2 regions of the Pseudoalteromonas sp. SCSIO 43088 genome follow, and region 2 is predicted to be linked to the other one. Evidence: predicted binding sites of a transcription regulator. Region 2 holds the regulator's gene; the other holds the start of a gene.
What was found. Region 2 encodes LexA, which represses DNA repair genes until DNA is damaged. Its sites were predicted from a motif close to TACTGTATNNNNATACAGTA; they were not measured.
Positions count from the first base shown of each region.

Region 1: a site for LexA is predicted at 10,467-10,486, ahead of ruvC (crossover junction endodeoxyribonuclease RuvC). Genes of this name have one in related genera too.

Region 1 is NZ_CP072675.1:1,697,452-1,713,254, reverse strand. Features, by position in the region: gene nadA (quinolinate synthase NadA) at 136-1,176, opposite strand; tRNA gene J8Z28_RS07980 (tRNA-Lys) at 1,306-1,381, opposite strand; tRNA gene J8Z28_RS07975 (tRNA-Lys) at 1,435-1,510, opposite strand; tRNA gene J8Z28_RS07970 (tRNA-Lys) at 1,562-1,637, opposite strand; tRNA gene J8Z28_RS07965 (tRNA-Lys) at 1,694-1,769, opposite strand; tRNA gene J8Z28_RS07960 (tRNA-Lys) at 1,828-1,903, opposite strand; tRNA gene J8Z28_RS07955 (tRNA-Lys) at 1,960-2,035, opposite strand; tRNA gene J8Z28_RS07950 (tRNA-Lys) at 2,092-2,167, opposite strand; tRNA gene J8Z28_RS07945 (tRNA-Lys) at 2,231-2,306, opposite strand; gene ybgF (tol-pal system protein YbgF) at 2,475-3,236, opposite strand; gene pal (peptidoglycan-associated lipoprotein Pal) at 3,249-3,791, opposite strand; gene tolB (Tol-Pal system beta propeller repeat protein TolB) at 3,826-5,184, opposite strand; gene tolA (cell envelope integrity protein TolA) at 5,194-6,132, opposite strand; gene tolR (protein TolR) at 6,134-6,568, opposite strand; gene tolQ (protein TolQ) at 6,555-7,259, opposite strand; gene ruvB (Holliday junction branch migration DNA helicase RuvB) at 8,258-9,262, opposite strand; gene ruvA (Holliday junction branch migration protein RuvA) at 9,270-9,890, opposite strand; gene ruvC (crossover junction endodeoxyribonuclease RuvC) at 9,892-10,416, opposite strand; gene J8Z28_RS07895 (ABC transporter permease) at 10,553-13,054, opposite strand; gene J8Z28_RS07890 (ABC transporter ATP-binding protein) at 13,044-13,763, opposite strand; gene J8Z28_RS07885 (arylesterase) at 13,764-14,381, shown strand; tRNA gene J8Z28_RS07880 (tRNA-Pro) at 14,487-14,563, shown strand; gene J8Z28_RS07875 (LPD38 domain-containing protein) at 15,065-15,803, opposite strand, start outside.
Region 2 is NZ_CP072675.1:3,609,106-3,624,908, reverse strand. Features, by position in the region: gene J8Z28_RS16715 (endonuclease) at 1-514, opposite strand, end outside; gene J8Z28_RS16710 (VOC family protein) at 631-984, shown strand; gene J8Z28_RS16705 (PepSY-associated transmembrane domain-containing protein) at 959-1,684, opposite strand; gene J8Z28_RS16700 (hypothetical protein) at 1,843-2,223, shown strand; gene J8Z28_RS16695 (PaaI family thioesterase) at 2,231-2,668, opposite strand; gene lexA (transcriptional repressor LexA) at 2,830-3,447, shown strand; gene coxB (cytochrome c oxidase subunit II) at 3,885-5,027, shown strand; gene ctaD (cytochrome c oxidase subunit I) at 5,027-6,622, shown strand; gene J8Z28_RS16675 (cytochrome c oxidase assembly protein) at 6,622-7,152, shown strand; gene J8Z28_RS16670 (cytochrome c oxidase subunit 3) at 7,190-8,065, shown strand; gene J8Z28_RS21930 (DUF2909 domain-containing protein) at 7,965-8,276, opposite strand; gene J8Z28_RS16660 (SURF1 family protein) at 8,291-9,040, shown strand; gene J8Z28_RS16655 (redox-active disulfide-containing membrane protein) at 9,021-9,515, shown strand; gene J8Z28_RS16650 (COX15/CtaA family protein) at 9,536-10,525, shown strand; gene cyoE (heme o synthase) at 10,535-11,443, shown strand; gene J8Z28_RS16640 (SCO family protein) at 11,440-12,057, shown strand; gene J8Z28_RS16635 (STAS domain-containing protein) at 12,227-12,499, shown strand; gene J8Z28_RS16630 (response regulator) at 12,509-12,871, shown strand; gene J8Z28_RS16625 (chemotaxis protein CheA) at 12,887-14,968, shown strand; gene J8Z28_RS16620 (chemotaxis protein CheW) at 14,965-15,450, shown strand; gene J8Z28_RS16615 (methyl-accepting chemotaxis protein) at 15,480-15,803, shown strand, end outside.

The DNA.
Region 1 (15,803 bases), 1.9 Mb from region 2:
GAGTTTAGCGCGGCGTTATAGTATGAAAACAACCCTACAGACGCAAGGGCTTTTTAAAATAGTGCAGTTAAGTGATTAGTAATCAAACAAAAAAGGCAAGGTAAACACCTTGCCTTTTGTATAGTCAATTAGTTCTTAGCGTTGAAGCGTTGCTGAAAAATCTAACATACGGTTAAGCGACTTTAATGCGCCTTCGCGCAAGTCCATATCAACAAACACTTCTTTACCTTCTGGGTCTGTCAGTGCTTCTTCAATCGCTTTTAAGCCATTCATTGCCATCCACGGGCAATGTGCGCAGCTTTTACAGGTTGCGCCTTCACCTGCTGTTGGTGCTTCAAAGAATTCTTTCTCTGGGCATAACTGCTGCATTTTGTAGAAAATGCCTCGGTCAGTTGCTACGATGAACTTTTTGTTGTCCATAGTTTGCGCTGCTTTGATTAGTTGGCTTGTTGAACCAACTGCATCAGCTAAGGCTACAATCTCCGCAGGAGACTCTGGGTGAACCAATACAGCCGCATCTGGGTGTAAGGCTTTCATATCCTTAAGTGCTTTGGTTTTAAACTCGTCATGAACGATACAGGCGCCATTCCACATGATCATGTCAGCACCTGTGTTCTTTTGAATGTAAGAACCTAAGTGTTTATCTGGACCCCAAATGATTTTTTCGCCTTGCTCATCAAGGTGCTCAACGATTTCTAGGGCACATGAAGAAGTAACAATCCAATCTGCACGCGCTTTAACAGCTGTTGATGTATTTGCATACACTACTACCTTGCGATCAGGGTGCTGATCACAAAACGCTGAGAATTCTTCAATTGGGCAACCTACGTCTAATGAACAAGTTGCAGCAAGCGTTGGCATAACAACTGTTTTATTTGGCGTTAGGATTTTTGCTGTTTCGCCCATAAAGCGAACACCGGCTACCACAATTACATCTGCGTCGTGCTTAGCGCCAAAACGCGCCATTTCTAGCGAGTCAGCAACACAACCGCCTGTTTCTTCAGCTAGTGCTTGAATTTCAGGATCAGTGTAATAATGGGCAACAAGAACCGCGTTCTTGTCTTTTAATAATTGTTTGATACGCGCCTTATACTCAGCTTGCTCGTCTTTTGATAACGGAGCTGGCTTTGGAGGGAAGATATAATCTTCAGGCATAATTTGTTCAGCTAGACTCATTTCTCGACCACTTAGTCCACAGTGCATTCATGGCGCGAATTATACGAGAATCTTAAGCTAAAGAACAGTATTGCTGTGAGCTGTTAAGATAAATAAAGGATAACTTAGAAAGAAAAGATAAATCAGGAATGGTGGGTCATGATGGACTTGAACCATCGACCAATGGATTAAAAGTCCACTGCTCTACCAACTGAGCTAATGACCCGCTCTGGATATTTAGATGCGTAAATCCGCCGATATGAGACCATTCGAAAAGAATGGTGGGTCATGATGGACTCGAACCATCGACCAATGGATTAAAAGTCCACTGCTCTACCAACTGAGCTAATGACCCGCTCTGGAAATTTAGACACGTAAATCCGCCGATATAAGACCATTCAAAGAATGGTGGGTCATGATGGACTCGAACCATCGACCAATGGATTAAAAGTCCACTGCTCTACCAACTGAGCTAATGACCCGCTCTGATGCTTGTAATAAGCTACGTAAATCCGCCGATATAAGACCATTCAAAGAATGGTGGGTCATGATGGACTTGAACCATCGACCAATGGATTAAAAGTCCACTGCTCTACCAACTGAGCTAATGACCCGCTCTGATGCTTGTAATAAGCTGCGTAAATCCGCCGATATAAGACCATTCAAAAAGAATGGTGGGTCATGATGGACTTGAACCATCGACCAATGGATTAAAAGTCCACTGCTCTACCAACTGAGCTAATGACCCGCTCTGATGTTTGTAAAAAGCTGCGTAAATCCGCCGATATAGAACCATTCAAAGAATGGTGGGTCATGATGGACTTGAACCATCGACCAATGGATTAAAAGTCCACTGCTCTACCAACTGAGCTAATGACCCGCTCTGATGCTTATAATAAGCTGCGTAAATCCGCCGATATAGAACCACTCAAAGAATGGTGGGTCATGATGGACTTGAACCATCGACCAATGGATTAAAAGTCCACTGCTCTACCAACTGAGCTAATGACCCGCTCTAATTGCTTATAAAAGCTATACGTAAATCCGTCGATTAAAGATTACCATTCTAAGAGAATGGTGGGTCATGATGGACTTGAACCATCGACCAATGGATTAAAAGTCCACTGCTCTACCAACTGAGCTAATGACCCGCTCTTTTTTCCGCATTTTGGCTGTTGTTACCAATCGCCTGCTGCGGGCGCTTATAATACTTATTTAAATGCTGAGTGCAACAGAAAATATCTCTTTTTTTAAGTTTTTATGTCTAGTTGCCTAATTTTAGACCGCTTATGTCAAAAAGCAGTCTAATCAGGTCAAATCTACATTTGCGACAGACGTTCTGTGGCTAATTTAGCAGCGGTAGTACTTGGGTACTGATTAATTAAATCATTAAAGGTTTTAAGGGCTTGCTCGCCTAAACCTTGATCCGCTAATAAGTTTCCTAACTTTAACATCGCATCTGGGCGCTTATTAGAATTAGGGTATTCATTCACAACAACTTTAAAGTGCTCAGTTGCACCAGCTTGATCGTTTTGAATAGTTAACAGCTGACCTAACCAATAATGCGCATTAGATGCATACACTGAATTAGGGTAAGTAGTTAAGAATGTTTGGAACTCAGGAATTGCTTGCTCATAACGTTTATCTTTCATGATTAACGCTACAGCACGTTCATAGGCTTCGTTTTCAGATAAGTCTGAACTGATTGCCTGTGATGCACCCACATCCGTATAAGTGTTAGTAGGTTGAGTTTGTGTTGCAGCAGGCTGACTATAAGCTTGGCTTACACGGTTCTCAATCTCTTGATAAAGCTCACGCTGACGTTGTAATACTTTTTCAAGCTTATAGCTTTGCTCTTCAGTAATACCACGTACTTGGCTCACTTCGTCTTGTAAAATATTAAGCTGCTGCTGAAGCTCAGCTTGCAATAAATTACGTGACTTCATCATGTTTTCTAAAGCGACTAAACGCTTCTCAATGCTCGATTGCGAGCTTGCAGCTTCTGAAACAGGAGCGGGAGCAGCCCATAACTGGGTGCTCCCGCTTAAGATCATTGCTGCCAAAATAATTTTCGGCTTCATAATGACTCTTTATTAGTAAACTAATACTGCGCGACGGTTCTTCGCGAACGCTTCTTCAGTGCGAGACTTAACCATTGGCTTCTCTTCACCATAGCTCACTACTGACATTTGGCTAGCAGAAACACCTAAACTTTGTAGGTATTTTTCTACTGCTTGACCACGGTGCTCACCTAGTGCGATGTTGTACTCAGGCGTACCGCGCTCATCTGCGTGACCTTCGATTAGAACTTTAACTGAAGGGTTTTGTACTAAGAACTCAGCGTGTGCTTGTAATAGTTCAGCATATTTGCTTTGGATTTTTGCGTTATCAAAACCAAAGTAAATGATTTGCTCTTGACGTAACGCTTCGTATTTTTCACGAAGTGCTTCTTCAGCTTGTTGCTCTGGAGTAAGCGTTGCTACTTCAACAGTATCAGAGTTGTTTGATTGCTCAACCATACCTTGGTTAGATTGGTTTGCAGCACCTTCGTCAACACCTGAAGAAGAGCTACACGCCGCTAATGTCATCACTGGCACAGCAATTAGCAGGCCTTTTAAAGTTTTATTAAGTTGCATTTAATTGATTCCTATATTGAGTAAACCAGTAAAATTACTGTAAATAAGGCGACCAAGCTGGTGCCTTTACTTGTCCGTTTAGCACAGGTAAGCGTGCTTTAAAGCGACCGTCCATAGAAACTAACGCCAACACCTGTTTATTATTATGAAGCGTGCTGTAGATAATCATCGAGCCGTTTGGAGCGATACTCGGTGATTCATCTAAGCGAGTTCTAGTTAATACTTGGAACGCGCCTGTAGCTAGCTCTTTCTTAGCAAGATGGTATTGACCGTTGGTACGGTTCACCATCACTAATTCTTTTCCGTCTGGAGAAACCGAACCTGCTAGGTTCATATCTCCGTCAAACGTCATGCGTTTTGACCTACCAGTTTGCAAATTTAACTTATAAATCTGGGCATTACCACCCCTTTCAGACGTAAACACAATATCTTGCCCATTAGGGAACCAAGATGGTTCAGTATCTATACTACGGTGGTTTGTAAGGCGTCTTTCTTTACGAGTTGCAAGGTCTAAAACATATACTTCTGTTGCACCATTTCGGTCTTTAGAAAGCACTAATAATAACTTTTTACCATCAGGCGAGAACTGCGGTGCACCATTAATACCAGGGTGACTTGTGATCAGCTCACGTTTACCTGTGTATAAATCTTGAATATAAATTTGGCTTTGACGATTCTCAAATGTTACGTACGCAAGCTTAGTACCGTCAGGTGACCACGCTGGTGACATTAATGGCTCTTTAGAGCGAAGTAACACTTGCTCATTAAAACCATCGTAATCAGCAACTACAAGCTGGTATGGCTTAGGCTCTTCTTCGCGAACAATCACATAAGCAATCTTCGTTAAGAATGCACCTTTTTCACCCGTAAGCGCTTCGTAAACTACATCACTAATGCGGTGCGCGTAACGGCGAAAACCTGTTTCAGCAATTACGCTTTCACGCGCGTCTAAAATGTGATCTTGGCTTTTAACTAATTGGCCATTGCTCATCATTTGCGTTTCGCCACCAGTAATTTGACCACGAATAACATCAATAAGCTCATACTTAACTAAGTAACGGCCATTTGTTTGCTGCTCTACTTGGCCTACAAGAACCGCTTCAACGCCTTTATTAACCCAAGCGCCGTAATCAACGTCGGTGTCAGTAGCTGGAAGCTGCGGCATTGTGTTCACGTCAATTGGCTTAAACTTACCACTACGCATTAAGTCAGCTGCAATCACTGAGCTTAATTTTTCAGGGATAGTTCCTACACCATTGTACTGGAAAGGTACAATCGCAATTGGACGTGCACCGTCAATACCATCGGTGATCACAATTTCTAGTGCAGCACTGGCAATGCCATGAAAGCCCAGTAATACAATAAAACATGCTGTTTTTATCTGGTTAAACATATCATTCCTTTAAAATTGAGGCGCTATTGTTAAATTAATATTTTTAAGTTGCTCAAATACTTCACGGTCTGGTGATACTGGAAGTGTGTCTGCCATACGCACCGCGCGCATTGCAGCTTCACATACCAAGGTATCTCCGCCCAGTGATTTTACTTGAGTCACTAAGCCATTAAAACCAAGACGAATATTAAGACGACATTCTTTACCTTTCATCTTCTCATCTTTTAAGAAGTTTTGTTGAATGCGCGCCATAATTAACGCTTTATATTTTTCAACTTCGCCCACTACTTGTTGCTGGCGCACTTTATTACGTGCAGCCTGCTCAGCAGCTAATTGTTCTTGTAGCATTTGCTCTTGCAATGCTTGCTGGCGTTTACGCTCTGCTTCAGCTTCTTTGCGTTTACGTTCAGCTTCAGCTTCGGCAGCTTTACGCTTACGCTCTTCTTCCGCTTTCTTTAACGCTTCTTCTTCAGCTTTACGTTTTTCAGCTGCAGCTTTCGCTGCGGCTTCAGCTTCTTGCTTTTGCTTTTCAGCCTGTTGCGCTTTAGCTCGTTCTTTCTCTTGAATTTCACGTGCTTTCTTCGCTTGTGCTTCTGCTTCTGCTTTTTCTTTCTCTTTCGCGCGGCGTTGCTGCTCTAGCTTTTTAAGGCGTCTGTCTTCAGCTTCACGTTGCTTACGTGCATCATTTGCACGGCGCTCAAGATCACGAATACGTTTTGCTTCGGCTCGTTTTTTTGCTTCTTCTTGCTTTTTAAGCTCGGCAATTTTCTGCTCAACCTTTTGCTGATCAACCGTTACTGCGGCAACGGCTTTTTCAGGCTCTGGTAAAGCAGGGTTCAGCGTTACTTCCATCACCTTAGGCGCTGGCATATGAAAATTAGCTGTTGCTACTAATAAACCTGCTATTGCAAGGTGCAAAAGAACCGATTTTACTACTGATGCACCCATACTAGCCTTTCGTCCCCTCGAATGATTCGGTCATAAGACCCACTGAAGGCACACCAGCATTTTTCAAAAAGTCCATAAGCAGCAGTACTTCTTGATAAGAAACACGGCCAGAACCTTTAATCATTACAGGTGTATCTGGATTTTTTTGCAGTTGAAGTTTAATTACCGCCGCAACATCCAGCGCTTCCATTGGTGCTTCTGGGTCAGTACCAATACTTACATAGTACTTACCTTCAGCATCAATTGACGCAATGATAGGCGGTGTATCTTTAGTATCAACTAAATCCGATTCTTCCATTTTCGGCAAGTCCACTTTTACGCCATGGGTAATAAGTGGCGCAGTTGCCATAAATATAATTAGTAGTACCAACATTACATCAATGTAAGGTACTACGTTTATTTCACCTACAGGGCGACGTTTCTTACGCTGATACATTCGCTTTAGCCTCTATTTGCGCAGCTGCTTGGCGGTGTAAAATATTGGCGAATTCTTCCATAAAGTTAATGTAATTACCTTCAAGCTTTTCTACTTTATTGGCAAAACGGTTGTAAGCAATTACAGCAGGGATTGCAGCAAATAAGCCCATTGCAGTTGCAATCAGCGCTTCGGCAATACCTGGCGCTACCATTTGTAGCGTTGCTTGTTTAACTTCACCTAACGCGATGAATGCGTTCATAATACCCCATACCGTACCAAACAGACCGATGTAAGGACTAATTGAACCCACTGTTGCTAAAAACGATAAACTAGACTCAAGCTTTTCAACTTCGCGCGATAGCGCAACTCGCATTGAACGATGTGTGCCTTCCATTACGATGCCTGCACTTTGAAATGTATTTTTCTTATGACGTGCAAACTCTTTAAATCCTGCAACGAATAATGCTTCAACACCTGATGCACCACCAGGACGAGCAGATACTTCGTTATATAATTTACTTAAATCAATACCTGACCAAAACTTTTGCTCAAAACGCTTAGCGCCATTAAGTGCATCAGAAATCGCTTTTTTACGTTGAAAAATAATTGCCCATGACATTACCGACATACCGACTAATGCCAACATTACTAGCTGGACAAGTACACTGGCTTCTAGAATAAGATCTAAAAAGTTAAGCCCTGATCCCACGTTAAACTCCTAAAATAGATTTCTATGTAATTTGTTATATTTTTTACACTTGCATTTATTGACCACAATCATGGCCAAAAGTTACATCTAGTGTATCTAGTCAGTTATAAACTGACAACGCTCTTGCTGTGAATTAGCGGCAAATAACGGTAAAAAGCAATTTGCTTAGTTATTTTTTAGCCATATTAGGTTTTATCAACACATTTACGCATATTTTCACCTTAATAATAAGTCACTAGAATAGCTCTTAAAAGCAACCAAAACAGCCAAAAACACGACGTTTATTCATAAATTACGCATAAACACCCAAAAGCACTTTTGCAAATCTACTACAGAATACTTAAACTAATCCTGAATAAAGATCACAAAATTTATAAAAACCCTTTTATTCAGAAGGTTAAAAACAAAATAGTTACAAAGTGAACAAAAAGAAAACAATTCAACTTTTAGCTCACATTAGTTTTTTTTATTTGAAAATAAAATTTTTCTAGTTTGAAGAAAAATCCATCATTGCGTATTATTTACCTATACCGAGCTAGCAACCTCATGAAAGTTTCTTTCATCAAGCTCCGTTTTTAGCAATATGAAGTTTCGTATTGCTCTAGGTTTACTTAAATCGGGATAAAACCTTATTCAAGTAGACCGTAGTTCCCTGGATTACTTCCTTCAACTTGTTGTTTGCCCGCATCCTTATGCGGGCTTTTTTTTGCCTACACAAACGCCAATGAGAATACCTACCGATAACTTAACAGCATGTGAATTACAGATGTTAAAATGAGACAACAACCCAGTGGTAAGCGGTAAGCGGTAAGCGGTAAGCGGTAAGCGGTAAGCGGTAAGCGGTAAGCGGTAAGCGGTAAGCGGTAAGCGGTAAGCGGTAAGCGGTAAAAACCTATACACCTACTTAATATAAGCAAGTTATCTCGATAAAAAAAGCAGCTCTCTCGAGCTGCTTGATACTTATAGCTTAAAGCTTGTAACTAACCGCGGGGTTTTAGTTATTTCTCAGGCGTAAGCCCAAAGTGTAAATAAGCAATGTCTGAAACGAGTCGTCCGCGTGGGGTACGCTGAATAAAGCCTTGTTGAATTAAAAACGGCTCTATCACATCTTCAATGGTTTCTTTTTCTTCGCCAATTGCAGCCGCTAGGTTATCAAGGCCAACTGGGCCGCCCATAAATTTTTCGATAATAGCTAGCAAGTATTTTCTATCCATGTAGTCAAAACCGCTTTTATCGACATCAATCATATCGAGGGCTTGCTCTGCAACTGTGGCATTCACTTTGCCGTCTGATTTCACTTGGGTGTAATCACGAACGCGGCGTAATAAACGGTTTGCTATGCGCGGTGTACCGCGTGAACGCTTGGCGATTTCGGTTGCACCTTCATCACACATGGTTAAGTCTAAAAAGCTTGCTGAGCGGGCAACAATTTTTGATAAGTCTTCAACAGAATAAAACTCTAATCGCTGAACAATACCAAAACGGTCTCTAAGTGGTGAGGTGAGTGAGCCAGCACGCGTTGTTGCACCAATTAATGTAAATGGCGGCAAATCAAGCTTTATTGAGCGCGCTGCGGGGCCCTCACCTATCATTATATCCAGCTGATAATCTTCCATTGCGGGATACAAAATCTCTTCGACTTGCGGGCTCAAACGGTGTATTTCGTCAATAAACAGTACGTCACCTTCTTCAAGGTTCGTTAAAAGCGCAGCTAAATCGCCTGCTTTTTCGAGTACTGGCCCCGACGTTGTTTTAATATTAACGTTAAGCTCGTTGGCTACAATGTTTGCAAGTGTGGTTTTACCAAGACCCGGCGGACCAAATATTAATAAATGATCCAGCGCTTCGCCACGATGGCGAGCGGCCTCGATAAAAATCTCCATTTGTTGCTTAACATGCGGCTGGCCTGTGTAATCGGTTAACAGCTTTGGTCGTATTGCACGATCAACACTGTCTTCGTTACTTTGTTCACTCGCATCTATTAAGCGATCTGCTTCAATCATGGTTTACTCACAACATTGATTTTAGAGCTTCTTTAATTAGAATCTCAGTCGTCATATCTGGTTTGTTCACTGTTTTAACCGCTTTTTGTGCTTGCGGTAGCTTATAGCCTAATGCCACAAGTGCTGATACTGCATCATCGGCAGCATTATTTGCCACTAGGGTATCATCACTTGATGGCTCAATGACGGCATTATCGCTAAATGGTGTAAATAAGTCATTACCCCAATCTTTGAGTCTATCTTTCATTTCGAGCACTAAACGCTCAGCCGTTTTTTTACCAACACCTGGCAGTTTAACCAGTGTTGTTGCATCTTCATTGTTAACACAACTTACGAATTGCTGCGCTGACATACCCGATAAAATAGCAAGACCAAGTTTTGGCCCTACACCATTGGCTTTTAAAAGCTCTCTAAATAAAGCGCGTTCGGTTTTGTTGTTAAAGCCAAATAATAGCTGGGCATCTTCACGTACCACAAAATGGGTATAAATAATCGCTTGCTCACCCACTGCCGGTAAATCATAAAAGCAAGTCATGGGCATTTGTACTTCGTAGCCTACACCAGTTACTTCAATAAGAATTTCTGGTGGCTGCTTTTCAACAAGTAAGCCATTTAATCGACCAATCATATTACTTCCTTAATCGTCCTCTTACGGTTTTGCTCGCACTGCCCGCAAGTTTTATTAAATTTTGTTCTGAGTGAGCATGGCAAATAGCGATTGCTAAGGCATCTGCGGCATCGGCTTGAGGGGTACCTGGCAGCTTTAAAATGTTTTTAACCATATGCTGTACTTGAGACTTATCAGCGCCGCCATTACCTACAACAGCCTGCTTAATTTGCCGAGCAGAATATTCATAAACTGGCAGCTCTGCCATTGAAGCACCAACGATAGCAGCACCACGTGCTTGACCGAGTTTAAGCGCTGAGTCTGGGTTGTGTGCCATAAACACTTTTTCTATAGCAAAACTGTCTGGTAAGAATTGCTCTACTAATTGACTGATCCCTTGGTAAATCATTTTTAAGCGTACCGGAAAATCGTGATCGGCCAATTTAATGCAGCCACTACCTAAATAAGTGAATTTAGCACCTTGGTGAGCTATCACGCCGTACCCTGTTAATCGTGAACCAGGATCAATCCCTAAAATAATCGCCAACTAACTGAACCGTCTATTATCATTATTATCTGCGGTTAATAATGCCAGAGCACTGTATAAATTACCAGTAACCAATTGCAATTCATAAAAAATGCCCGCAATTGCGAGCATTTTATAGTCAACTTTCAAGAGACTTTTACGCGAGTGAACGTAATAAGCCTTGCGTATTTTTTCGCATTGTGCAGGCTATCATCAAATAACCTAAACATGCCACAAATAAGCCACCGACTGCAGGGCCAATCACCCAAATATGAGGGTGGAACTTACCTGCTAAATCGAACATCTGTTTTTGCACTATTAACAGAGCGATGTCACTGACAATCGCTGCGACTAAGCCAGCGGTAACGCCTAATAGTAAAAACTCATATAAGGTGGCATTTTTAATTAAGCGCCCTTTCGCACCTAAGGTTCGCAAAATAACAATCTCTTGCATACGCTCACCCAAACTTGCTTGCACTTGTGAAATAAGCACTAAAGCGCCACAGGCAACCACAATCGCTAGTACAAAGCCAATCGCTAACGATACTTGCTCTATGGTTGAGCGAATTTGTTTAATAAAGCTCTCAACATCTATCACGTTAACCGTTGGGTATTGACGCATCAACTCATTAAACTCACGTTTTTTCTCTGCTTTTACATTCACTGATGAAATATAAGTAGCAGGAAAGCTCGCTAGTACATCAGGGCTTAAAATAATAAAGAAGTTAGGTTTAAGTGTGGTCCAATTAACCTTACGTACACTGGTGATTTTTGCATCAAACGACTGCGCACCAATTAAGAAAGTAAGCGTATCGCCAATTTGTACATCAAGGCGTTCAAGCATCGACTCTTCTACCGATGCCTCGGCTACTGAGTCTTCACTAAACCATGTACCGTCGATAAGCTCATTTTGATTAGGTAAGTCTTTACGCCAAGTTAGGTTTAACTCACGACCAATACCAGAGCGGGCTTCTTCGTCTTTCTTTTCGTTGTCTTCTTGCGATACTTCGCGAGCAACCAACTCACCATTTACGGCGTTAACACGGCCACGAACAACCGGATAGAAATCAGACGTTGGCATATCGTTTTGCGCTAAGAAGCTAGTTATAGGCTCTAATTCTTGCTCAGTAATGTTCACTAAAAATGAATTAGGGGCATTTTCAGGAAGCTGAGACTGCCAATCCGAAATCATGTCGTTCTTAAGTACAATTAAAAACAGTAATAACTTGATAGCCAAAGCAAAGCTAATTAATTGTACCGCATTCACATTGGCACGCTTTTGAATTGACGCAATCGCCAATGACCAACTATTGCCCGGACTCAAGCCAAGTTTGCGGCCACCACCAAAAATAACCTTTGATAAACCAAATAACACCGCAATTAAAAATGCCGTCGAAAGGAACAAAATTGCACTAATTTTGATGTTGTTACTAAATAACCACATCAGTAAAAACACAGTAAGCGCCGACATAGTAAGGTGCACTTTACTTACTAATAAACGGTCGCCTAAGTTACGGCGAAGTACACGTAGCGGCGGAATATCAAATAAATCGAGTAGCGGTTTAATTGAAAACATAACCGCACAAATCACACCTGTGCTGATCGCAATAATCCAAGGTTTTGCCGATGCGCTTGGCAGTGCTGTGCCCATGGTTTGTGCCAAATAATCCGTTGCAACCGCTTGTAAACCATAACCAATCAGTAAACCGACAATCACCGACATTGAACATACAAGGCTCAAATGTAATAAATAGATCTTACGGATCATAGCGCGGCTACCGCCAAGCGTTTTCATCATAGCAACTGGGTCGTACTGACGCTCACAATACCGTTTTGCCGATACCGCAATAGCAACAGCAGCTAAAATAATGCCAAGCAAACCAGCTAGCAATAAATAGCTTTCGGCACGATTTAAACTATTAGAAATAGGTGACTGGCGGTCTTTAACGCCATACCAACGCTGGTTTTCTTTCATCTGTGGTTTTAACCAAGCATAAAAGGTATCTAAGCTGTCTTTGTCGCCAGCATAAAGTTGGCGGTAAAACACCCGACTGCCCGGCTGAATTACCTCTGTAACAGCAATGTCTGCTTCATTAATTAAGATTCGCTGGCTGCTCGAGAACACATTAAACGGTGCATCTGGCTCTTCGGCTACAACATGACTAGCCGTAAACGTAGCAGCACCAAGCTCTACTTTATCGCCCACTTTAATGTTTAGCGCATAAAACACAGATTCACTTAACCACACTTCACCACGACTTGGGATATCAGAAGTTACTTGTGGTTGGTCAGTCAGGCTGGTTTTTACTTTTAACTCACCTTTTAACGGATAGGTATTTGATACCGCTTTCACCGAGCCAAGCTGCATTTCGTCACCGGCAAATAGCATGGTGTCGAAGTAAGTTATTTTAGCGGTGCGTAAGTTATCTTGGTTGGCTTTTTCTAAAAACTCAGCAGGTAAAGCATGGTTACTTGCTAAAACGCGATCAGCGGCAATAAAGGCACTGCTTTTTTCTTCAATACTTTGGCCAATTCGGTCGGTAACCATAGACAGTGTTAAAACAGTGAGAACAGCTAAGGCTATTGCTGCACTGATCACTGTTAATTCGCCACGCTTAAACTCACGTGAAAACAGTTTTAGTGCTAATTTAGCCCACATTCGCTTGCACTCCTTCGCTTTCTTTTACAGTTACTAACTGCCCTGCTTCAATATGTAAAATTTGCTGACACTTTTGTGCAAGCTGCTCATCATGGGTTACTAAAATGAGTGTTGTGCCGTGCTCCTTATTTAATTCAAATAATAAAGATTCAATTAACTTACCGTTTTTGCTATCTAGGTTCGCTGACGGTTCATCGGCAAATAAGATTTTCGGTGTGCCAATAAATGCACGAGCAATTGCTACACGTTGCTGCTCACCGCCAGATAATTGCGATGGGTAATGACCAACACGATGGCTTAAGCCTACCTTTTCAAGTAACTCAAGTGCTTGCTGCTTAGCGTCTTTGCTTCCTGCAAGTTCTGCCGGAAGCATTACATTTTCAAGAGCTGTTAAGCTTTGTACAAGCATGAAAGATTGAAACACAAATCCTACTTTTTCAGCGCGAAGTGCTGCGCGTGCTTCTTCATCTAATTCGTGTAATGCGGCTCCGTCTAAATGAATACTGCCGCCCGTTGATTGGTCAAGGCCCGCCAATAAACTTAATAAAGTAGACTTTCCCGAACCTGAGGTGCCTACCACTGCAACTGAGTCGCCCGACTTGACATTAAAGCTGATGTCACTGAGGATGGTCAGGTCGCCCTCAACCGTGGTGACCGTTTTAGAAAGTCCTTTAACTTGAATGATGTTTAATTGAGAAAGCGCTGACATATGATGCATCCAATCCTACGTTTTATATTCGTTTTACTGTTAGTAATCAAACCACTTACGGCAGCAGCTGACAACACAATTTTAATCCTAGGTGACAGTTTAAGCGCCGCTTACGGACTTAAACAAGAGCAAGGCTGGGTTAAATTGTTACAAGATAAGTACGATGAAAAAGACCAATCTGTATACCTAGTAAACGCCAGTATTAGCGGTGAAACCACAGGTGGCGCCCTAAGACGGCTCGGCGCGTTACTAAGCGAATTTGAACCCACTCATGTACTCATTGAGCTTGGCGGAAACGATGGTTTACGAGGTTTCCCTATTAAACGCCTGCAAGCTAACTTACGTGATTTAATTGCAAAAAGCCAAAAAATTGGGGCGAAAACCGCCGTAATGGAAGTACAAATTCCACCAAACTATGGCCCGCGTTATACCAAACTTTTCACCGATAGCTTTAAAACCATTGCCGATGAAACAGATTCTGAGCTCATGCCCTTTTTCATGCTTAGTATTGCAGGCCGTCCAGAACTTATGCAAAACGATAACCTGCACCCTAATGCCGATGCTCAACCATTAATACGCGACTTTATGTACAAAACGATCAACGATTGGCTAGATTAACCTCTAGCCCATTGATTTAATGCAGATTACCTGAACAATAAACAAGCAATCGAACAGCGGAGATATTGATTTTTATAAAAAAAGCCGTACTATGGCTTGCAACGTCGGCATATAGCGCAGCTTGGTAGCGCACTGTCATGGGGTGTCAGGGGTCGCAGGTTCAAATCCTGCTATGCCGACCATTTTAACCTTTTAAAATCAACACCTTACAACATAATAAGAATAACCATTAAAAACGCTGTGGTAAAATAGTGGTAATATTGTGGTAAAACTCTTTTCTAAATTCCCATCAAGATCACGCTCTAAAAGCTAGTAAGTGCGAACAGCAATAAAAAACACGTAGACTTAAGCCAATCGCTCAGCTAACTTTAAAAAACTTTATTACAAGTGAGTTAATAATGCACATTGCCTTGATGCTTCTCGGTATGATCACCGGTCTATCTGTTGGAACAAACTTAACCTGGTTTTTGGGATTGCCTATTATGGCTGGTAGCTTGCTTTTTCTGCAGGTAGGTACGTCGCAGTGGAGAGAAAGACAGGAAGGTTTTTTGTTATTCATTGGACTGGTTTGCGGTGCAATTTTGCTTGTAGTTAATATTCTTACTTAAAAGTAAGTTTTTTTACCTTATGTTGATGCTATGCCCATGCAATCAAAGGCCCTGTTTATCAGGGCCTTTTTATTATCACCACTCGCCAAGACTGTAAGCGATATATGCCTTATGGAAAATAGCGTTCTTCTTGCGCTGTATATTGTCTAGTTGCTCGCGCTTCTGGCTGGATGACAAGTTATTATTGTCATTTATTGCCTTTTGCATCTTATTCAATTTAGATATACCACGCTGAATCTTAGCCAACTTAGCTCTCGATCTTAGCTTTTCCCCGTCATTTTCAATAAGCTCTTTTATGCGCGATGTATCACCAAGTTCTTGCGCTCGCTTGTAACTGCCGTATGCCTGGTTTGCAGTATCAAGCGCTTCGTAAAACTCATTGGCGAACTTAGTGCTGCTCTTTGGCCCGCTACCTTGATAAAAAGATTTTATAACAGGGTATCGGCTGACCGGTGTTTCTGCTGACTCAATCCCCATCGCTTGACGGGCGACAATATCGCTTGCACCTAAAACGTATGCGCCTAGCGTGCCGGTATAACCTTTGATCAAGTGTTCGACTTTTTTAGGCGATACACCAAACGCTTGCGCAATAGCTTTTGCTGTGTCGCTAGTGTATGCGTTGTAGCGGTCCTCAGCTTGTTTGTTTTGATCTGCCATTCCTTCAATCGGTGCCCATTTGAAGAAAGACTTGTTCATTACAACTTCTGTAGCAGGTAGCATAAATTGTGGAATAGGATTCATAGACATAGTTGACGTTATAGCGTGAACAACTGCGCGCCCTAAGTCCTTTTCGTTTTGTGTGCCTGTACCAAAG
Region 2 (15,803 bases):
AAATGGGTGGCTCAAATACGCGTTGCTTAAAATCGATTTTTACGGGACATGCTCCGTAACTTGCACTTGATGTTGACACCATACCGTAGCGAAAGTTTGAACGGTCAGCATTGATCTCGCCTATAGCGGGGGCAAGGTTATTAATGTCAGCTTCCATTTGACGAAACTTTTCACTGACCTTTTTACAGTTTTTGCGACCGCCATCCTGCCAGCATTGTAATTGATGACCAAACTCCCAGGCAGGCACAATGTGCTCCCACTCTATTCTTTTTGCGCGAGCATTCTCTTTTCCTGAACGGGTGACAGAGTTTCTAGGAATATAGCCACACGCATCAGGGTCTGGCACAAGTTTTTTACCTTGGCGCTTGATATCGCAACCACAATATAAGCTTTTACTATTGCTTGGTAGATTCTTAATTAAATGCTTTTTGGTACTGTAAAAGCTCGAAAACTCTTTAGCGGATATAGGAAAAGTGAAAATAAAACAAAGGGCTAAGTATAGAAATAAACGCATATCCATCACATCAGTGAACTACAGGAACAGCTATTCTAGAGCGACTATTCTAAAAAGGAAAAGTTTTTCAACTCAGCTATAGTTGTTAGGCCGTTTTTATTAAAGGAATTACAACCATGTTATTAGGTGCTTTTTCTGTAAGTCTAAATGTAAAAGATATTCGTGCTTCAAAGCAGTTTTATGAAAAGCTAGGTTTCAAAGAGTTTGCTGGGGAGATAGAGCAGCATTGGCTAATTATGAAAAACGGTGAACATTTGATTGGTTTGTTTCAAGGTATGTTTGATAAAACCATGCTGACCTTTAATCCTGGGTGGGATCAAAATGCCGAAGCTTTGGATGAATTTGCAACCTTTGAGCAATTAGCTGCACAATTTCAGCAACAAGGATTAGAAATACAAAAGGCCGGTGACGCGAGTTTTATTATCACCGACCCAGATGGCAATCCTATTTTGATTGACCAACACGTGTAGCTGGCTTTTTACGTTTAATTCGAACGTTTTGTAGTAACAAGAGAACTCCTGTAATACAAAATAGTACGCTGGTGGCTGAGAAGCTGATGAGTAGTGGATTGTTAAAGTTCTCACGCTCATCATAATCCATAATGTGTAGCATCCAGAAAAAGTCGAAAATGCGCCACAGGGTGCTGCGCACAGTTATAACTTTACCGGTTTGGCTATCTAAATATAAGGTTGTTGTTAACCAATCATCGAAGCTAATTTGCCAAACATTGGCTTTGTGACCGACTTCTCTAGGCCCTTTTGTTAATAACTGCGCTTGCGTTATTTTTGCGTCAATAAGCAGGTGAGCTTGCGCATTTTCAATGATTTGCGCTTTACTCGGTGCAGGCATTTTAGCACCTGTTCTGCCATCAAAAATAAACGTACCGCTAAAGGATGTAACTTCTATAATCGGGGTATTTAAAAAATGGCTATATTTAATACCCTCGATTTGCTCGAATTGCGCTGTTATTTTATCAATTGAAGCAGGGTAGTCCGACAATAAAAATGGGCTACTTAAACTGCGATTAGCCAGATGCTTACCATGCACTTTTTCAAGTGGTAATGAGCTCATTACCAGCCCACCTAAGAGCCAAAAAAAGATCTGCAAAGCAAGTAAGTAGCCAAGCCATTTATGCCCTTTACGAGCATACTTAAACAGGCGTTTATTCATTATTACCCCGTTATTATTGTTATGTGGGCGCTATTTTAGGTTGTTTAGCTAGATTGCCAATGCGGCATAATGTCGCATTAACTGTATTCTAGATTTGGTATATATACAAAACTGAGTTAAAGTTTCAGTCGATATCAATAGAGGGTAAAAACGAGAGTATGTCGGAAATTCAATTTTTAAATGTAGATCTGGAGCTTGAGTCAAAGCACGATATAAGTGCGCTTGTTGCTGATTTGAAGAAAAACGCCATGGTTTTACATTATGACCAAGATGAATACCGCCAACTAGCACGTATTGAAGCAACCGCAGATATCAGCTCTCCAGATAAAGCAATTAACCAGCTTTGCGAGCTTATTGAGTCTTGCTCGCGCAATGCATTAAAACAGTGGTTATCGTGCTCAAAGCGTACATTTGATATAGGCTTTGAATCAGGTAATTCGCCTAAATGCTTTAACCAACCCCTGCATGCCGATACCTTGTTACGTATCTCTGCAATTGGCGCAGGGATTGAAATTACTATTTATCCTGTTGAAAAATAGCCAGAATTTATCGCTCTACAACAGCTGCGGTCATTCTTGATACGCAGCAAAGCTCTCCTGCGGCATTGGTAATTTTTATATCCCAAACAGAAGTTCGCTTACCTAAATGCAGCGGTCTCGCAGTTGCTGTTAACGTTCCTTTGCGTGACGCTTTCATGTGGTTGGCATTAATCTCTTGGCCAACAGCATAAAACTTATTGAAATCAACCACGAAATTGGCTGCATAGCTTGCCACTGTCTCTGCTAATACAACGTTTGCTCCGCCATGGACCATGCCCATAGGGTTATGATGCTCAGGAATAGCAGGCATGGTTGCCATTAAATAATCATCGCCAATTTCAGTTACCTCAATGCCCATAGTTTTCATTAAAGTGCCTTGACCGGTAATCCCTTGTTCCAGCTCTTTGCAAAGCTCTAACGTGATTGGTTGGTGCCAAATACTCATTGTGTTTCCTTAGCCTGCTAATTAAAGCTAATACCTTATGGCATCTTTCGGTGTGGTTCAATGTTAGTTTTGTAGCAATATGATGGGGTTAATTTAAATTTGCGATTTTCAAATAACTGTATATACTCACAGTTAAATGTACTGTATGGAAAACCAGTTGTATGCGCCCATTAACTAAACGCCAATCGCAAATTTTAGAACTAATTAAAGTCTTTATTAAAGATACAGGCATGCCACCTACGCGTGCTGAAATAGCTCAAACATTGGGTTTTAAAAGTGCCAACGCTGCTGAAGAACACCTAAAAGCACTGGCAAAAAAAGGCATGATCAAAATGAAGCCTGGGGCGAGTCGCGGTATTCAGTTAATTGAAGAAGATGAGCCAGAGCAACTAGGCTTACCTTTAATTGGCCGTGTTGCAGCCGGTGAACCTATTTTGGCGCAAGAGCATGTTGAAAGTCACTGCCAAGTTGATCCTTCATTATTTAAACCTGCTGCCGATTTCTTACTGCGTGTAAATGGTATGAGTATGAAAGACATTGGTATTATGGATGGCGATTTGCTTGCAGTACATAGAACACAAGTTGCTGAAAACGGGCAAGTAGTTGTAGCTCGAGTCGATGAAGATGTAACAGTTAAGCGTCTAGAAAAAGCGGGTCGCAAAGTACTTTTACACGCTGAGAACGAAGAGTTTTCGCCTATTGAGGTTGACCTTGAGCATGAGTCGTTCAACATCGAGGGGTTAGCGGTAGGTGTTATTCGTAACGCTGACTGGATGTAAACGTTCCCAATTTGGTGCATTAAATTGACTCAATTTGGTGCGCCACTGAAATTTTACTACTTAATTAGGATTTGTGAATCCTTACTCTTCATTTAAAGCCTTATATAGCGCAGTTTTCCTCTCTTTTTATATTTCGTTCTTACTCCTAAACATTAAATAAAGCGCTGATTATAGTTGTTATTTCTGCACCAAAATAAACATTTATTATCATTAAAACTTGCTTATTGGTCATTTTTTAACTAATTGGTTAATACACTGTATTAACACCTAATTAATAAAAAGACACAAAAATGTGCGAGGTGTTAGTCATGGGGTCGGTATCATAAGTGGGTCAAAATGATACGTAGTCGCTCTGAACAATAAGAAAAACGAATGGGCACCTTGTTGTATCGCCTTTTCGCTTTGCGTCTTGCAATAGCATCTAAAGGAGCCGTCACATGGGTAAACTGCGTTACGCCTTGTGGCTTATATTGTTTGCACTTCCTGAGCTTGCATTGGCAAATAGCCAATACAATATGCGTAAAGGGGTGACCGATATAAGTAATAATGTTTATGAGTTACACATGACGATATTTATTATCTGCTGTGTAATCGGCATCATCGTATTTGCGGTGATGTTTTGGGCTTTAATACACCACCGTAAATCCAAAGGGGCCAAGCCTGCCCAATTTCATGAAAGTACAAAAGTTGAAATACTTTGGACTGCCATTCCATTTGTCATCTTAATCGCCATGGCTGTGCCTGCCACAAAAACCTTAATTGCCATGGAAGATGCCTCTAAAGCCGATATCACCATTAAAGTGACTGGCTCACAATGGAAGTGGCATTACGAGTACATGGGCGAAGACATTGCTTATTACTCGATTCTATCTACACCTAAAGACCAAATAGACAACCAAGCAGAGAAAACTGAGCATTATTTGCTTGAAGTAGATAAACCGCTAGTACTTCCTATCAATAAAAAAGTTCGCTTTTTAATGACCTCAGACGATGTAATTCATTCATGGTGGGTGCCTGATTTTGCGGTTAAAAAGGATGCAAATCCTGGGTTTATCAATGAAGCGTGGACACGTATTAACGAGCCAGGAGTATACCGTGGTCAATGTGCTGAGTTATGCGGTAAAGATCATGGCTTTATGCCTGTTGTGGTGAAAGCCTTACCTGAAGATGAATTTGCTAATTGGCTTGCAGATGCCAAGCAAGAAAAAGCCAATGCGGCCGCAGCAGATGCTGCTTTGCTTGATCAAACATTACCGAAAGAAGAGCTTATGGTCTTAGGTGAACAAGTGTATATGGCAAGCTGTGCTGCATGTCACCAACCTACCGGTATGGGCTTACCAGGCGTTTTTCCAGCACTTAAAGGCAGCCCGATTGTATTAGGTGATGTAAAAGATCACATAGATATCGTATTACACGGTAAGCCTGGCACAGCAATGCAAGCGTTCGATAAACAGCTTTCAATTAAGCAACTTGCTGCGGTTATTACTTATAAGCGAAACGCGTGGGGTAATGATACCGGCGATGTTATCCAACCGAGTCAAATTCAAGCCGCGATTGATGCAGCAGCGGAGGCGAACTAATGAGTAATGTTATTAACGAGCAAGCAACAGGGCATGCGCATCACGACCATCATCATCCAGCTAAAGGTTTTAAGCGTTGGCTTTACACTACCAATCATAAAGACATTGGTAGTTTATACCTGATTTTTTCACTCACCATGTTTTTAATTGGTGGAGCGATGGCAATGGTGATCCGCGCTGAACTGTTTCAGCCTGGATTACAGTTAGTTGATCCGCACTTTTTTAACCAAATGACTACCGTACATGGTTTGATCATGGTGTTTGGTGCTGTTATGCCTGCATTTACTGGGCTTGCAAACTGGATGGTACCTATGATGATAGGCGCACCAGATATGGCCTTACCACGTATGAATAACTGGAGCTTTTGGATTTTGCCATTTGCATTTTTAATCCTATTGGCTTCGTTACTTATGCCTGGTGGTGGTCCTGCGTTTGGTTGGACTTTCTACGCACCACTATCAACAACTTACAGCAACGATAACACTGCACTTTTTGTGTTTGCCGTACATATCATGGGTATCAGCTCAATTATGGGTGCGATTAACGTTATCGTGACTATCGTCAACCTAAGAGCGCCAGGTATGACGTGGATGAAGCTGCCGCTATTTGTTTGGACATGGTTAATCACTGCATTCTTGTTAATTGCTGTTATGCCAGTTCTAGCAGGGGCGGTCACTATGGTGTTGACCGATAAATACTTTGCAACCAGCTTTTTTGATGCAGCCGGTGGGGGCGACCCTGTGATGTTCCAGCACATTTTCTGGTTCTTCGGTCACCCCGAAGTGTACATCATGATTTTGCCGGCCTTTGGCATTATATCGACTATCGTACCGACCTTCTCGCGCAAAAAGCTATTTGGCTATGCGTCTATGGTGTATGCAACTTCATCGATTGCGCTGCTAAGTTTTATCGTTTGGGCACATCATATGTTTACCACAGGGATGCCTGTGGCAGGCGAGTTGTTTTTCATGTACGCCACCATGCTTATCTCGGTACCAACGGGCGTTAAAGTGTTTAACTGGGTGGCCACCATGTGGCGAGGTTCGATTAGCTTCGAAATTCCGATGATGTTTGCAATCGCCTTTATTGTGTTATTCACCTTAGGTGGTTTCTCTGGCTTGATGCTTGCGATTACACCAGCAGATTTTCAGTATCACGATACCTATTTTGTGGTGGCTCACTTCCATTATGTGCTTGTGACGGGGGCTGTGTTCTCAATTATGGCGGGAGCCTATTATTGGCTACCGAAATGGACTGGCAACATGTACAACGAAACGCTGGCGAAATGGCATTTTTGGTTATCGCTAATCAGTGTCAACGTGTTGTTCTTCCCTATGCACTTTGTTGGCCTTGCTGGTATGCCGCGTCGTATTCCTGACTATGCTCTGCAATTCGCTGACTTTAACGCCATTATCAGTATTGGTGGTTTTGCATTTGGCTTATCGCAACTGTTGTTTGTATTGGTGGTATTTAAATGTGCTCGAGGTGGCGAAAAGGCACCTGCCAAAGTATGGGATGGGGCTGAAGGTTTAGAGTGGGAAGTCGATTCTCCAGCGCCTTATCACACCTTTGAAACACCGCCGGAGATTAAGTAATGAACCATGCACCTTTGCTAAAAAAACTGCTGATTACATGCTTGCTCATGTTCGCATTTGCTTTTGCAATGGTGCCGCTTTACGACGTGTTTTGCGACGTTACAGGGTTGAATGGTAAGCCATCATTAGAAAAAGCGAGCGCGAGTGAATCAATAAATACACAGCGCCAAGTTGATGTCAGCTTTACCACTCACGCCCAAAGCGGCGCGCCATTTAAGGTGCAGTCTGAGCAATACAGCGTGGCGGTACAACCAGGTGCCATGCGTGAAGTTAAATTTTCAGCAAAGAACACCAGTAATGAAGACAAAGTCATGCAAGCAATTCCATCAGTATCACCGGGTAAAGCGGCAAAGTACTTACATAAAATAGCCTGTTTTTGCTTTGATCAGCAGCCAATGAAAGCCGGTGAAGAAATGGAATTTACCTTGTTGTTTTATGTTGATACAGAGTTACCCGACGATGTTGAGGAACTGACGTTGTCGTATACCGTGTTTGATATTAGCGGGCATGTTGTGGCTAAAAACGATTAAAAGCCGCCAAGCTAATTGCTAATTGGGAGCAAACAAAATGAATCAAAATTATGAAAAATACTATGTTCCAGCCGAGAGTCCTTGGCCAATAGTTGGTGCCATCGCGATGTTTTTAATTGCTGTCGGTGCTGGTTTAACTGTGATGCAAGTAAGTGGTGAGGGCAGTAGTGGCCAGTATGTCTTGTATCTAGGCATTGCCATATTAATTTATATGGTTTTTAGCTGGTTTAGAAACGTTATTGAAGAGTCTCATAAAGGGCTTTACTCAGCACAAATGGACCGCTCCTTCAGACAAGGTATGAGCTGGTTCATATTCTCTGAGGTTATGTTCTTTATGGCGTTTTTTGGCGCTCTTTTTTATGCACGTATGATTTCGGTGCCTTGGCTCGGTGGCGCTGGTAATAACGCTATGACCAATGAAGTGCTCTGGCCAACCTTTGAAGCCGTATGGCCGCTATTAACTACGCCAGCGGGCGAGACCACACAGGCTATGGGCTGGCAAGGTCTGCCTCTGATCAACACGCTTATTCTGCTTACCTCATCGGTCACAATTCACTTTGCTCATGTTGCGATAGAAAACAATAAGCGCGGCGCCCTAAAGGTATTTTTATCTTTAACCGTGCTGTTAGGTGTGATTTTCCTTGGCTTACAAGTTTACGAGTATATGCATGCTTACCAAGATTTAGGTTTGACCTTAGATGCGGGCGTTTATGGGAATACCTTTTTCTTGTTAACTGGCTTTCACGGTATGCACGTGACACTAGGCACCATTATTTTATTTGTGGTGCTGCTGAGAATTTTTAAAGGCCACTTCACGAGTGAAAAGCATTTTGCCTTTCAAGCGGCTGCTTGGTATTGGCACTTTGTTGATGTGGTGTGGTTGTGTTTATTTGTGTTTGTGTACGTGCTGTAGCTTTGTGAAGCGGCGACGGGTTGGTGTGAATAAAGCCCAATTTCATTGCGGCAATGATGAGCACCAGCACAATACCTGAAAACAGCACTCGACGACCTAAGTAATGCGACATGGGTTTCGAGTGCTCTTTTGCTGACATCATCACAAACAGCGCTCTAAATAGGTTGAACAGAATATAAAGTAATAACAAAACAATAATGATTTTAATCATATTAGGTATTCCAAATGCAGTTAATTTTATGGCGTAAACAAAAGCTTAGCTCAATTATCGCAATTTGCGTTGTGATACTTGCAGTGCTTATTTGTTTGCGACTAAGCGTTTGGCAATACCAGCGAGGCGAGCAAAAACAGCAGCAACTAAGCCAGTTAGCCGTTTCGAAAGAGCAAGGAGTTTTGAGCTGGCAAGAGCTGCAAAGTTTACCTAGAGAGCTGAATAAAACGGGCTTGCAAGTCAAGGTCTCTGGCGAGGTAAATAAACAACAGTACTGGCTGCTTGATAATCAAATTTATCAGGGGCAAGTGGGCTATGACTTACTAGTAGCGATGACAATTGCAGGTGAAAGCGTGCCTTTAATCGTTAACTTTGGTTGGCTAAAAGCTCCAACAAACCGTAGCCAGTTGCCAACCGTTGTGTGGCCAGAATCAACAAGCTTTACGGCTACTGTGCAATTGAAACAAGGCAGCTTACAAGGTTTCACACTTGCCGATGAGATTGGTGCAGAGCAAGGCTGGCCTAAGCGTATTCAAGGCATCGACTTAGCAATTTTTAGTGCTCAATTAGCAAAGCCCTTACAAGACTTTATTGGTTATCGCAATGAAGCAGATGGTATTGCAACCCCGCATTACCAGAGTGTCGTGATGGGGCCAGAAAAACATTACGCCTATGCCGTGCAGTGGTTATTAATCGGCTTAGCGTGTGTTGTTATTGCTTATTTTGCGATGAGAAGGAGAGGTTATGAAAATAAACCCGCTTAGTTTATTCGTTTTATGCTGTTTTGTGCCGCTGGCACTTGCTTATGCAGCATTAAAGCTTGAGTGGTTACCGAGTGGTTCGAGTAATCATGGTGAGCTTTTAAGCGAAGAAGTTAAATTAGCTGATTGGCAACAAGGCGATCCTAAACAATGGACAATTGCGCTTAATTACCCAAAAGAGTGCAGTGAAGTTTGTGCAAACCAATTAGCCAGTCTAGATAACCTATATGTCGCTTTAGGTAAAAATCAGCAAAAAGTGGATGTGGCGGTACTGACAAATCAACAGCAGGTATCGGCAAATTGGCGTCAATTAGCAGTAAGTCCTGCGCTCAAAGCGGGAGACTTATACTTGGTTGATCACATGGGCTTAGTGGTTTTGCATTACCCCTACACGGCTGAGCCAGAACAAAACAGACTGATTCAAAAAGGCTTACTTAAAGACTTAAAGAAACTACTTAACTATGCGCGTTCAAGTTAAACCTCATTAAGGGGATAAAGATGTATAAAAATTATAAATATTTAGTCTTAATTACGGTTTTCTTCTCTATCTTAGTTGTTGGGCTTGGTGCCTATACACGGCTGAGTGATGCTGGGCTTGGTTGCCCTGACTGGCCTGGTTGCTATGGATTTTTAACTGTGCCAAAACATGAAACTGCTTTGTTACATGTTGAACAAAACTACCCTGATATGATGTTTGAAGCAGCAAAAGCATGGAAAGAAATGATCCATCGCTATTTTGCCGGTGCCCTTGGTTTACTTATTTTAGCCTTGTTTGTTTTTGCCTGGTTAAAACGCCAATATCCAAATACGCCGGTTAAACTGCCATTAGCACTATTATTATTGGTGGTATTCCAAGCCGTATTGGGCATGTGGACTGTCACTATGAACCTACAGCCTTTGGTTGTTATGGGGCATTTGCTCGGCGGTTTTAGTATCTTGTCGTTGCTGTTTTTATTGTATCTACGTTTAAAGACCGACCCTGTTGCTAGCAGTGATAGCGGCGCAAAGCCATATTATCAGTTAGCGCTGGTGGGCTTGGTGGTGCTAATACTGCAAATTGCGTTGGGTGGCTGGCTTGCAGCAAATTACGCCGCTCCGCATTGTAATGGCTTACCGCTGTGTAGCTACGGACAACCGTTTTCTTTGAAGAGTGTGTTTCAGCTACCGCTTGAGCACAGCACCTATGAATATGGCGTTTTATCGCAGCAGGCGCGTATGTCTATTCATCTGCTACACCGTATTTGGGCGCTGGTTACTTGTGTGGTGTTAGCGCTGATCATGTGGCGCATATATTCACGCTGTTACTCTCGAAAAATTAAGCACTGCACAGTCACTGTATTAATCGCTTTGTTGTGCCAAATCTGTTTAGGTCTAGCTGTTGTGCACTGGCACTTCCCATTAAGTGTAGCGCTTGCGCACAACCTAATGGCCGCATTGTTACTGCTTAGCATGGTAAGACTATGCTTCCACTTAAAAATAAGAACCTAGGAGGCTGTGATGGCATTATTACTAAGCTCAGAAAAATCATTATTTATTCAAAGCTCAGAGTTACTTAAAGATTACTTAGCTATCAGTAAATTTAAAGTAGTTGCCATGCTTGTACTAACTGCTTGGGTTGGTTTGGCATTGGCTCCCGATGTTGGGCGAGGGGTATTTGTGCAGCTTGCAAGTTTGCTAGGTATTGGCTTGCTGTCGGCTGCTGCTGCCGTGATCAATCATGTTGTTGATAGTGAAATCGACAGCAAAATGGCACGTACACGTCATCGTCCTGTGGCAAAAGGTCGGCTCAGTAAACAACATGCTTTGAGCTTTGCTGCAACTATAGGAATACTAGGTTTTGTTATGCTTATGGTATGGGCGAATACACTCACCGCCATTCTTACTTTGTTTGCGCTTGTCGGCTATGCCTTTATTTACACCTCATTTTTAAAGCGTGCCACACCGCAAAATATTGTTATTGGTGGTTTGGCAGGTGCTATGCCGCCGTTGCTAGGGTGGGTATCTGAAACAGGCCATATGGCCGCGGCTCCTTGGCTGTTAGTGATGATTATATTTACTTGGACTCCCCCGCATTTTTGGGCCTTGGCGATTGCACGTAAAAGCGATTATGAGCGGGCAAAAATCCCTATGTTGCCTGTTACTCACGGTATCGAATTTTGTAAAACTTGCGTTGTTGGCTACAGCATTTTGCTTGCTTTGGTATGTGTGCTGCCTTATTTAATTGGCATGTCAGGGCTAATTTACTTATTAGGTGCAAGCGTTTTAAACGCGATATTCATTTATAAAGCGTTAAAACTAAAAATTGCCCCAAAAGATGATACAGCAATGGACTTATTTCGTTTTTCAATCGTGCATTTAATGCTACTCTTTATCGCCTTATTCATTGATAAATGGTTAGTTTTATGACGCGAATCGTCGCTTTTTTATGTTTCAGTGCGGTATTGTTTGTAACCGGTTGTGGTAAAAACAACACCGCTCCTGAAGTCGAAGCACTGGTTTATGAGCAAGCAAAGCTGATTAGTCCGTTTTTATTAACCGATCAACATGGTGCGCCCGCTGATAACAGTCAGTTTATGGGGCATTGGAATTTGGTCTTTTTAGGCTACACCAGTTGCCCTGATATATGTCCAATGACATTGGCGAAACTAACGGCAGTACAAAAGCAGTTAAGCCAAGATTACAAAGTGCAGGTATGGTTTGTTGCCGTAGATCCAAAACGTGATACAACCGAAAAACGCAAAGCCTACATTGATTACTTTAATCCTGATTTTCTTGCAGTATCAGGCCCACACAAACAGCTTTTTCCATTTGTCAGAGAGCTTGGCTTAATTTACGCAATTAACGATAGTGATGAGCAAGAGTATGCAGTTGATCATAGCGCGTCGGTAGTGATGGTTGATGGCGATGGCTCGGTACGTGCGATTTTTAAGCCTGAATTTAAACAAGGCAGCGTGCCATTAATAAACGCCACAACTTTGACTGAAGAGTTCAAAAAAATAGCAGATTATTACGCAAAGTAAACTTTCTTGGTTAAGGGAGTCATTTTCCGCAAAAGAAAAGCTTCCTTTTTTGATATAAATGTCTAAGCTACTAAAAAATTTTACTATTTTTTGATTCAAATTATGGCATTTTTATTTAGTCAGTCTAAGCTTTTGTTATGAATTGTTTAAAGCAGGGAAGGTATAAGTAATGTTAAAGCTCCCTACAGAATTAGCTATTAGTCAGGTCGAAACACTCCATCAAGATTTGCTACAAGAGTTGTCAGCAAATGATGATATCTGTTTGGATATCAGTGAAGTGACCCGTGCTGACACAGCATCAATTCAGCTTTTATGTGCATTACAGAAGCATTTACTTTCGGTGCAACACAAAATTATTTGGGTTGGCGAGAGTAAGCCGTTGCAACAGGCAATTAATAGTTTGGGCTTAAGCCATTATCTTGTGCTTGAGAATGCCAATTAAGAGGTTTTTATGAAAAGAATTTTAGCAGTAGACGATTCTGCATCTATGCGCCAAATGGTTGGTTTTACGCTTAAAAAAGCTGGCTTTGATGTGACAGAAGCGAAAGACGGCAGCGAAGCTTTAAATATCGCAAAACAACAAGGCTTTGATGCTGTTATTTCTGATGTGAATATGCCGGTAATGGATGGTATTACCCTTATTCGTGAATTACGTAGCTTACCTAATTACAAGTTCACACCTTTACTGATGCTGACTACAGAGTCGGGTCTTGATAAAAAGTCTGAAGGTAAAGCTGCTGGTGCAACTGGTTGGATTGTTAAGCCATTTAATCCTGAGCAATTGTTAGCGGTATTGAAAAAAGTGATTCGCTAATAATAGGAGCGGGGCATGAGTATAGATCTAAGCCAATTTTTTGAAGTATTCTTCGAAGAAAGCTTCGAAGGACTCGACGCTATGGAGGCTGAGTTATTAAACTTAGTGCCTGGCGAAGAAGACTTAGAGACCATAAATACAATTTTTCGCGCTGCGCATTCAATAAAAGGAGGTAGCGGTACCTTTGGCTTTAGTGCTGTTGCAGACTTTACTCATGTTCTCGAAACCCTTTTAGATCAAATTCGTGAAGGTTCGCGGGATCTTACTGCTGAGCATGTAAATTTACTTTTAAAATCAGTTGACTGTTTACGGGCTTTACTCAGAACTTTACAAGCTGAGCAGCAGCCAGACTTAACTGAAGCTGATGAATTGCGTATTAAATTTGAAGAAATTCTTGGTATGCGTGCTGCAAGTAAAGCACCAGAGCCAACGCAAGAAGCTGTTAGCGAAAGCAGCTTTAATACCTATCAAATCGATTTCAAACCACATCATCACTTATTTAAAACCGGTAATGAACCACTGTACATGATCAGTGAGTTGGCTGAGCTAGGTGAGCTTGAAACACAAGCCTTTCAAGATGATGTGCCTGATATCACTAACCTTGCCCCTGAAGACTGTTTCTTATCGTGGCGCTTTTTCTTAACCACAGACAAAGAGCAAAGCTGCATCGAAGAAATTTTCGAATGGGTTGAAGATGACGCTGATATCACCATCACCCTATGTGGTGGTTTGTTTGGTGATGAAGAGGTTGCCGCTGTTGAAACTGTTGCTGAAGAAACTGCGCCAGCAAAAGAGGCTGAGCCTGCAGAAGTTAAACCAGCTACTGATTCTAAAAAGCCAGCGCCAGTTAAAGCAACCACAGCCAATGCAGAATCAACCTCAATCAGGGTTGGTATCGACAAAGTTGATTCATTGATCAACATGGTGGGTGAATTAGTGATTACCCAAGCGATGTTAAGTCAATTGGGTGAGCAAGAGATCACTGAAGCAACTATAGCCTCATTACAAGAGGGCTTAGCACAACTGGCACATAATACCCGTGACTTACAAGAAAATGTCATGCGTATTCGCATGTTGCCAATAAGCTTTGTGTTTAGTCGCTTTCCTCGCTTAGTGCGCGATATCTCGCAAAAGCTTGATAAACAAGTCGAGCTTAAATTACTTGGTGAACAAACCGAACTAGATAAAACCGTGATGGAGAAGCTTTCTGATCCTATGGTGCATCTAGTGAGAAATTCCTTAGATCATGGTTTAGAAACCGTTGATAAACGCGTTGCAGCGGGAAAAGACCCTGTTGGTACTGTAACGCTCAATGCGTTTCATCAAGGTGGCAATATCGTTATCGAAATTATGGACGATGGTCAGGGCCTGAACACCACTAAAATTCGTGAAAAGGCGATTAAAAACGGCCTAATTTCAGAAACTGATGAGTTGTCTGATAACGAAATCAACGAGCTTATTTTCTTACCAGGATTTTCTACAGCCGATCAAGTCAGCGACTTATCAGGTCGTGGCGTTGGTATGGATGTAGTAAGGCGCAATATCGAAGCACTTAGCGGCTCTGTTGAAGTGGCTTCTGCACCAGGCGTGGGGTCGACATTTACAATTCGCTTACCGCTAACGTTGGCTATTTTAGATGGGCAGTTAGTCCGAATTGCTGAGCATACTTACATCATCCCGCTGATTTCGATAATTGAGTCATTGCAAATCGATATTAGTAAAGTGAGTCGGGTAGGCAAAGACTTAGATGTGCTGCGCTTACGTGACGAATATATTCCAATCTTAAGGCTTTATAATATTTTCAATCATAAAGGGGCGATTGAAACGCTTGATAAAACCCTGTTGGTTGTCGTTGAGAGTGACAACCAAAAAGTAGGTTTATTAGTTGATGACTTATTGTCGCAACAGCAAGTGGTAATCAAAAGCTTAGAGGCCAATTATCAAAAAGTTGATGGTGTCTCGGGGGCGACAATTCTAGGGGATGGTCGTGTTTCTTTGATTGTTGATATTAGTGGTTTGATTAAATTATCTGGGCTTAGAAAGCCTGGGAGCCAAGAATTGATTATTGAATCAAAAGCGAATTTGGAGGCGTCATGATTGCACAGCACGACGACCTGCATAACAAACTAAACCTTGAACAAGATCAAGATGTAAAACAGTTTTTAACCTTCTTCATGGCTGAAGAAGAGTATGGTGTTGATATTTTAACGGTGCAAGAAATTCGCAGTTGGGAAGAAATTACGGTGATCCCTAATTCACCGGATTTCGTCAAAGGGGTTATCAACCTGCGCGGCACCATAGTGCCGATTATTGATTTAAGGCTACGTTTTGGTATTTCAGCCATTGAATACGGACCGTTAACCGTTGTAATTGTTCTAAAAGTACAGCTTGAAAATACATGTAAAATTATGGGCATCGCCGTTGATGCCGTCTCGGATGTCTATAGCATTGCTGAGCATGAAGCGAAGGCAGTGCCACATTTGTCTGACTCAGACAACGCGCAATTTGTTGCGGGTTTAGTCAATGTGGGTGAGAAAATGGTCGCATTACTTGACCTACAAAAAACAATGGACATTTAACTGGGTAGATTAACAAGAAGGTGAAGGGTATGGGATGGTTTAGCAGTCCTAAAAATGTTGAGTCGGAAAATGATTTAGTTATTGCGGCACTTAGAAAGTCGCAAGCGATGATTGAGTTTCAACCGTCGGGGCAGATCATAACTGCCAATGCTAATTTCTTAAACACCATGGGTTACCGACTCGAAGAAATCCAAGGGCAACACCACTCTATGTTTGTTGCTGAAAAAGAGTCGCAAAGCCCTGAGTATCAACAGTTTTGGCAGCGATTACGCAGCGGTGAGTTCTTCACTGATGAATTTAAGCGTGTCGGTAAAAATGGCAAACAAGTTTGGATCCAAGGTACCTATAACCCA